DNA from 2 places in the Lysinibacillus sp. TE18511 genome. Region 1 is predicted to be linked to the other one. Evidence: predicted binding sites of a transcription regulator. Region 1 holds the regulator's gene; the other holds the start of a gene.
What was found. The regulator Rex, encoded in region 1, represses fermentation and respiration genes when NADH is low (regulators of the CRP and FNR family bind a similar motif). The targets are predictions, from matches to a motif close to TTGTGAAATATTTCACAA.
Positions count from the first base shown of each region.

Region 2: ACVWXS_RS17645 (cytochrome ubiquinol oxidase subunit I) is a predicted target of Rex. The motif match lies at 2,386-2,403, and genes of this name have one in related genera.

Region 1 covers NZ_JBSSFD010000068.1:3,155-7,360, forward strand. The annotation lists gene tatC (twin-arginine translocase subunit TatC) at 71-895, opposite strand; gene ACVWXS_RS24910 (twin-arginine translocase TatA/TatE family subunit) at 913-1,098, opposite strand; gene ACVWXS_RS24915 (redox-sensing transcriptional repressor Rex) at 1,409-2,044, opposite strand; gene ACVWXS_RS24920 (ABC transporter ATP-binding protein) at 2,498-4,206, shown strand, end outside.
Region 2 covers NZ_JBSSFD010000027.1:25,582-29,787, forward strand. The annotation lists gene ACVWXS_RS17640 (cytochrome d ubiquinol oxidase subunit II) at 1-795, opposite strand, end outside; gene ACVWXS_RS17645 (cytochrome ubiquinol oxidase subunit I) at 792-2,138, opposite strand; gene ACVWXS_RS17650 (diacylglycerol kinase) at 2,453-3,367, opposite strand; gene ACVWXS_RS17655 (thioredoxin family protein) at 3,468-4,004, opposite strand; gene ACVWXS_RS17660 (hypothetical protein) at 4,105-4,206, opposite strand, start outside.

The sequences.
Region 1 (4,206 bases):
TTTAGATTCTTACCTATTCTTTTATAACAAAAAAGCTCGATGCTTTTATTTCGCATCGAGCTTCCACTATTTATTTTTGATTCAATTCTTCTACTTGTCGTCGCTGCTGTTCGAGTGCCTCTTCAACCTGGCGTTTTTGCTCAGCTTCCTGCTCTTCCTTCAAACGTATTTCCTCTGATCTTAAGTATTTTTTGTACCCAATACGAGAAACCATAATGCTAATTTCATAGAGCGCAAACAATGGCACTGAAACCATTAAATGTGAAGCCAATTCAGGTGGTGCGATAATAGCGGCACACACAAATAAACCAAAGTACGAATATTTACGAATACGAATTAGTAAATCAGGATTTAATATTCCTATACGTGAAAAGAATAAAATAACAACCGGCAATTGGAAAAGGAAACCAAAAGGTATTGTAAGCTTAAATAAAAATGTAAAATATTCATGTATTCCAATTGTTTGCTGAATCTCCAACTCGACCGACAAATTCATCATGAATTTTATGACATAAGGGAATAATAAATAGTATGAAAAGGATAGCCCTGCGATAAACAATAAAAATGAATACGGTATATAGCTTAAGGTTGCTTTTCGTTCTACTTCCCTTAATCCTGGGCTAATAAACGCCCACAGTTGATACATTAACACTGGTGATGAAAGGATAAATGCAATTAAAAAAACAACTTGGAAATAAATCGCAAGTGGTGTTACTACATCAAATGCATGAAGCTCTATATTATAATTCGCTCCAGTAGTTTGAAGGTATTTAACAAGCGGCTTTGCCACAAAAAAGCCGCCAACCATAGCGAGAACAAAGAAAACGGCAACAATGAAAAGCCGTTTTCTTAATTCTTCTATATGCTCAATGACAGTTAGATCTTTTGGATTCATTCCTCAAACATCCTAACTTACTTATCTAGTTCTTTCTTTTTCTTGTCATCATCATCTTCATCGGCTAAACCTTTAGTAGCATTTTTGAATTCACGTAATGTTGAACCGAATGCTTTACCCAGCTCTGGTAACTTCTTAGGACCAAAAATTAATAACGCGACAATTCCGATAATAATGAGGCTCATAGGACCAATACTACCCATTACAGCCACCTCCTCTTTATATCCATCATTTTAACGCATATTTTGTCATTTTGCTAACTAATTATATGTGAAAGTTTTTCGTCACTCTCTCATTTTATTTCATACTTACATTTGACAGAAACTGTGAACTATACTATTCGCTGGAGGCTTTGGGCCAACGTGATGTTGGTCACTCAGTCATGTGTTGTTGTTGCTGTCGCTTCGCTTTCGCACAGATAAATTGCCACAGGACGTGGCGTTCTTAGACTGAGTTCCTCTATTTAAGCGATTCTTTATACACCCGCTGAAAGAAGTTAAATATGTACATTTTTCACTCTTCCTGATTGCGAATTAAATAAATAAGCGCTTGCAATTCTACCGATAAATCAATTGTTAAAAGCTGCATTCTATCTGGCACCGTTAGCCGCTCTGGCGTAAAGTTTAAAATGCCCTTTGCATTCATTGCCGCTAATCTATCAGCCATTTTCTGTGCAGAGCGTGGTGAAACTGTTAAAATCGCAAGCTCCGCTCCATATTCTGCATACTTTTCTTCCAACAAATCCGGATGAAAAACAGGAATATTGCTGATCATCTTCCCGTCCTTTGGTGCCTTTGAATCAAAAGCCACCACAATATGAGTATTGTGATTTTTTTGGAAATTATATTTTAATAAAGCACTACCTAAATTCCCTACACCAATTAACGCTACTTTTGTCGTTTCGTGCTGATCGAGTGTTTGACTGAAAAATTTTAATAGATGCTGCACATCATAGCCGTAACCCTTTTTGCCAAGAGCACCAAAATAAGAAAAGTCACGGCGAATAGTTGCAGAATCAATTTTCATCGCTTCACTCAGTTCCTTCGACGAAATTCGTTCCATGCCTTCTTGTGCAAAGTTTTGGATAAATCGATAGTAAAGAGGAAGTCTTTTGGTAGTGGCTTGTGGAATTTTTAATTCTTGTTTCAAACTTTCTCCTCCTTAAAATGTCTCAGTTTGAATGCTTAGCTAGTAATTTTAATACATGCATCATTAACTATATACTAGGTGTGTTGATTAACCATTTTTATCCTTCAAATTAATTCGAAGACACTGATTTCCGCTACGGGCTACTCGCTTTCCTGCGGGAGTCGAGTAGCTCTACGCTACAATCAGTTGAAAATGAGAATATTTTAGCAAAATAGCAACAAAAAATTCCTTTTATCGCTCAATAATAAACCTATTTTTCCCTAATCAACATGCCTGAGTATATATAAATATTAATATCCACTAGAGTATTTCCCTTTAGTTAATGGCGCTTTTTACGCCACTAACTAAAGGGAAATCGTTTCAATCTTACATGACAGCTCGGAATAAGTAAAGCATCGACATTGCAAGCGAATCGCTCATCCATTACACTAAGGAAGAATTGAGGTGTCAAGAATGATTGTTTTACAGGTCAATCAACTATATAAATCCTTCCTTGCAGATGAAATTTTAAGTGGCGTAAAATTAGAGGTTCAACATCGTGACCGCGTTGCATTAGTAGGACGTAACGGTGCTGGCAAGTCCACTTTACTTAAAATAATTGCTGGTCAAATGTCATATGACTCAGGCGATATTATTATCCCTAAAGGTGTTCAGATTGGATATTTGGAGCAGCATGCTGGGTTAAACTCAACGTTATCGATTTGGGACGAAATGATGTCAATTTTCGAACCAATTATCGCACAAGAAAAAACACTTCGGTCACTCGAACAACAAATGGCCGATCCAACTGTCTATGAAAACCCTTCTTTGTATGGAAAAATAATGTCCGAATACGATCAATTACAACATAATTTTAAGGATGCAGGTGGCTATCAATATGAATCTGATACACGCTCTGTGCTTCATGGCATGCAATTCTATCCTGAAGATTATGAAAAACCAATAAGCTCATTATCAGGAGGCCAACGAACTCGTTTAGCTCTAGCTAAGCTCCTCTTAAGTAAACCTGATTTATTAATACTCGATGAGCCTACTAACCATTTAGATATTGAAACCCTCTCCTGGTTGGAATCCTATTTAAAAAGCTATGAAGGGGCTATTTTAATTGTTTCCCATGACCGCTACTTCTTAGACCAGGTTGTTTCCATTGTCTACGAAGTTTCTCGTCACCGCGTCACAAAATATACAGGCAATTATAGTGCCTATTTAGACGAAAAAGCGAAAAATTATGAGCGTGATTTAAAGTTATATGAGCGTCAGCAAGATGAGAAAGCAAAGCTTGAGGATTTTATCCAAAAAAACATTGCGCGTGCTTCTACTACAAAAATGGCACAAAGTCGTCGCAAAATGCTTGAACGAACAGAATGGATGGAATCTCCTGATGGCGACGAAAAGTCCGCAAGCTTTGGTTTTACCATTGAACGTCAAAGTGGGAACGATGTATTATCTATTGATAGCTTAGCAGTTGGTTATGGTGACAAGAAAATATCAAAAGGTATCACATTACGTGCATTCCGTGAAGATCGCATTGCACTTGTTGGACCAAACGGTGTTGGTAAATCAACTTTATTAAAGACCATCGTAAAAGATTTACCATCACTTTCTGGAGAAATTCGCTATGGTACAAATGTTCAAATTGGTTATTATGATCAAGAGCAGGCAAAACTATCGAGCAATAAAAGTGTTCTAAAAGAGCTGTGGGATGAATGGCCTTTAATGAATGAAAAAGATATTCGAACGGTGCTAGGTCGTTTTTTATTCAGTGGAGATGATGTAGATAAAATCGTATCCTCTTTATCTGGTGGCGAAAAGGCAAGAATTGCACTAGCTAAATTAATGATGCAAAAGTCAAATTTCTTAATTCTTGATGAGCCTACCAACCACTTAGACTTAGATAGTAAAGAGATACTGGAAAACGCGCTTATTGATTATCCTGGAACACTATTATTTGTATCGCATGACCGATATTTCATCAATCGAATTGCTACTAAAGTGATTGAGTTGTCTGGTGATGGTTCCTTTGAATACTTGGGTGACTATGATTATTATCTTGAGAAAAAACAGGAGCTTTTAGAAATTGAACAAATGAAAGCTGCCGCCCAACCTCAAGCTAAAACAGAGATACTTGAGAAGTCCTCTACCTCTAAAATTGATAAAGAGGC
Region 2 (4,206 bases), on a different contig from region 1:
CAATAGTCCTACTGCAAGGCCGTAATTTTTTCGCATCCAAATTAACACCACAGTAATGATAAATAGTACGGCTGAAATGGCGAACACCCACCATAAATTAACCATATTATTGTAAGTTTCAGGATTGATCGATTTCATTTCATACATAATACCAAGCGCGCTCACCATTAAAGGTATCGCCCAAACAAGTGCGTATTTTCGCATTAGTTTTGTTGCTTCTACATCCTTTGCTTTATGAGCATACCATGTTAAAAACACAGCTGAAATATAGAGTACCGCTGCAATGCTCAAGACGACAATACTCCAAGCAAATGGGCTCGTATACAATGTCCAATAGTTTAAAACCGGTTGCCCATCAACCATATCAACATAGCCACCTGCAGCAATCGCAAAGACAACAGAAAGTGAGGCCGGAATGAGTAATCCTGCTATACCATACGTTAGCGTGTATCCGATATGTCCACGTGAGCCATATGATTCAAACGCATAGTAGGAGCCTCGTATGGCAAGTAGCACTAGCGAAATACTAACTGGCACAAGTAAAATCGTTCCATAATAAAAGGCTGTTTGCGGGAAAAACCCAACAATCCCAACAAAGAAGAATACTAAAAAGACATTCGTTACTTCCCAAACCGGTGATAAATAACGTTTAATAATATTTGTTAAAATATGATTTTTGCCAACGAGTAGACTGTAGGCATTGAAAAAACCTGCCCCAAAATCAATTGAAGCTACAATGACATAGCCAAATAGGAAAATCCACAAAACTGAAATACCTAAAATCTCTAATGTCATAAGATGTCACCGCCTTTTTCAGAATGGCGATCTGCTAATTCACGCTCAATTGGATTCTTTTTGAACATACGAACTAAAACTACAATACTTCCTATGCCCAATACAGCATACACGCCTGCAAACAACAGCAGCATTAAATCCACATGGTCACTCGTTGTGGCCCCTTCTGGTGTTCGCATTAAACCATATAAGACCCAAGGCTGTCTTCCAACCTCAGCAAGCCACCAGCCCGCTTCAATTGCAATAATTGAAAGTGGTCCACCTGCAACGACAATCCATCTAAACCAACGTGTATGAATAAACAGCCAACCACGCGCTTTCCCGACTACATAAAGCAATGAAACTAATACCATAAACATGCCAATAAACACCATGAGATCAAAGAGATAATGAATATACAGTGGTGGTCGATCTTCTTCAGCAAATTGATCTAAGCCAATTACCTCTGCATTTGGATTATTATGCGCTAAAATACTTAGAGCATAAGGAATTTCAATTGCATATTTTACTTCGTCACCATCTAATACACCCAATAGAATAAGTGAGGCTTTATCGTCTGTTTCAAAATGCCACTCAGCTGCAGCTAATTTTTCTGGCTGATATTCTGCTAAGTATTTTCCTGAAAAATCTCCAATAATCGCTGATGCAATGGAGAAAATCAGGCCAATCTTCATAAGTAAAAATAATGATTTTTTATGGTACACATGCTTAGAACCTCTAAGCATACGGTATCCTGCAATTGCCGCTAACACAAATGCGGCTGTCATATAAGCGGTAACGAGAACATGCGCTACCTTTGTCGGCATTGCTGGATTAAACATTGCTAAAAAAGGTTGAATATTTACAAGTTCTCCGTCCACAATGTCAAATCCTTGAGGTGCATTCATAAACGCATTCACAATTGTTATAAACACAGCTGACATCGAAGCACCAACCGCTACAGGAATTAATAGCAGCATATGCTTTTTCTGACTTTCAAAGCGATCCCAAGTATATAAGTAGATGCCCAGGAAGATGGCTTCAAAGAAAAATGCAAACGTTTCCATAAAGAGCGGTAATGCAATTGTTTGGCCGGCGAGCTGCATAAAATTCGGCCATAGTAAAGACAACTGTAAGCCAATTGCTGTCCCTGTAACAACTCCGACTGCAACTGTAATAACAAAACCTCGTGCCCAACGTCTTGCCATTAAAATATAGTGCTCATCATTCTTTTTATATCCAGTCCATTGAGCAATCATAATCATTAACGGGACACCCACACCAATCGTTGCATAAATAATATGGAACGATAACGTCAGCTCTGTTAATGCTCTACTCCAAAAGACTGCTGATTCATTCACCATTTCATTGCCTCCTAACTACCGAATATTCTTCCAAGCATGGAAAGTAGCATAATAATTGCAACGCCAAAGCTTAGCCATATGAGCTTTCTTTCCTGCGACTTATACAAAGCCAACACTTCCTTTCTTCCCCATACACTTATTTTCCACTATTGCCATGAAAAAAACCTTTATAATGGACCGATATTTCGGCCTATTATAAAGGTTTCAAATTTTGTTCAAGTAATATACGCAGATTTGCCAAACATTTTTCTTAATTCGTTCACAATCCTCATTATAGACAATTCTTATGGTAAAAAGAGTCAATATTTAGGCACTTAGATACGGTCTTCCTCACGAATATCTTCAATAGGAACAAAAATTTCAATATGGCGCTTTAAGTTTTCAAATGTTGCAGGCGCATCCCCACCATACTCACCGTCTAAGTTTAAATGTATTTCGTCTTCAGTAGATACTTTTACAACACTTGCCTTTTTATAAATTACACGATCATCATTCAAATGCTCGCCTCTTAAAGCCATTGCGGCAAGCTGAATAAATTCAGGTAGGCTTACTTTTTTCAATACTAATAAAGTAAAGTAGCCATCATTAATACTTGCGTCGGGTGCAAGCTTTTCAAAGCCACCTACTGAATTGGTTAAGCCACATAAAAACATCATAGCATCCCCATCAAACACTTCACCATCATATTCGATACGCATATGAGAAGCTTTGATTGATGGAATCATTTCTACTGCTTTTACGTAATAAGCTAACTGTCCTAGCATTGTTTTCATTTTACTTGGTACTTCATATGTTAACTCAGTAATACGTCCACCAGCGGCAATATTGATGAAATAGCGTTCTCCATTTAATAAACCAACATCAACTGGTAACGTTTCACCTTTAATAATAATCTCAACAGCATCTGCAATATTACGAGGGATATGCACTGCACGGGCAAAATCATTCGTTGTGCCCATTGGAATTAGACCAACTTTCGGACGGTTTTCAAATGGACTTACACCTGAAATAACTTCATTTAATGTGCCATCTCCACCAACTGCAATGATTATATCAAAGCCACGTTCTACTGCATTTTTTGCTGCAACGGTTGCATCGCCTTCGCAAGTTGTTGCGTGACATGATGCCTCATAGCCTGCTACCTCTAGTTTTTCCAATACTTCTGGTAGATGCTTTTTAAATGCTTCACGTCCAGATGTAGGATTATAAATGATTCTTGCTCGTTTCATAACATACCTTCCTGCTTCATAAGATTCTATTTCTTCAACGAATTTTACGTTTAAATGTTGCATATCCTAATTCTTTGACATGCAGCCTTGTGATCTACAATTACTGCAATGCAGCTGTCACTTGCTTTTTGAAATCCTCATAAACAAATGTCCAGTATGATTTATTCGTCATATTCTCTTCACGAATTTCTGCATACAATGCCTTTTGTGCATCTTCAAATGTAGGATCTTCTTTATCAGGTAAACTAGCTCGTTTGCTCACTACTAGTTCCTGTAATTCTGGTGCACGTGGTCCCCATTTTCCAATCACTTGACCAACATCATCTAATAAAATATAAATTGGAATTGCACGGCCACCGTTTGTTAAATAGCGATCAATTAAATCTGTATCAGCGTCGCGAAGTACTGTGCGTATTTCTAAACCTGCAGCCTCTGCTACACGACGAATAATCGGGTTATTTAACATTGCGTCTCCGCACCAATCTTCAGTAATTGTTAAAATTTGTGGTTGCTTGTCCTTTAGTAGCTCGATAAAGCCATCATAAATACGGAAGCTCTCCTCTTTCAACGTCGTCATATTATCCATATATTGCTGAATCGAAATCGCATCTTTGAAATATTGTTGTTCAGTTTTCATTGATTAACCCCCTAATGTTATCTCATGTTCTATTCTATATTTTGCTATGAAAACTTTTTTTAGACAACCATAAAGTGTTAAGTTGGTATTTTTTAGCTCATCACCATAACGTGTGGTTGATTTCCGTTCCGACTGGGCGCTTTGCCGCTGACGCTTCGCTTTCGCGCAGATAAAACATTTGCCGCTGACGCTTCGCTTTCGC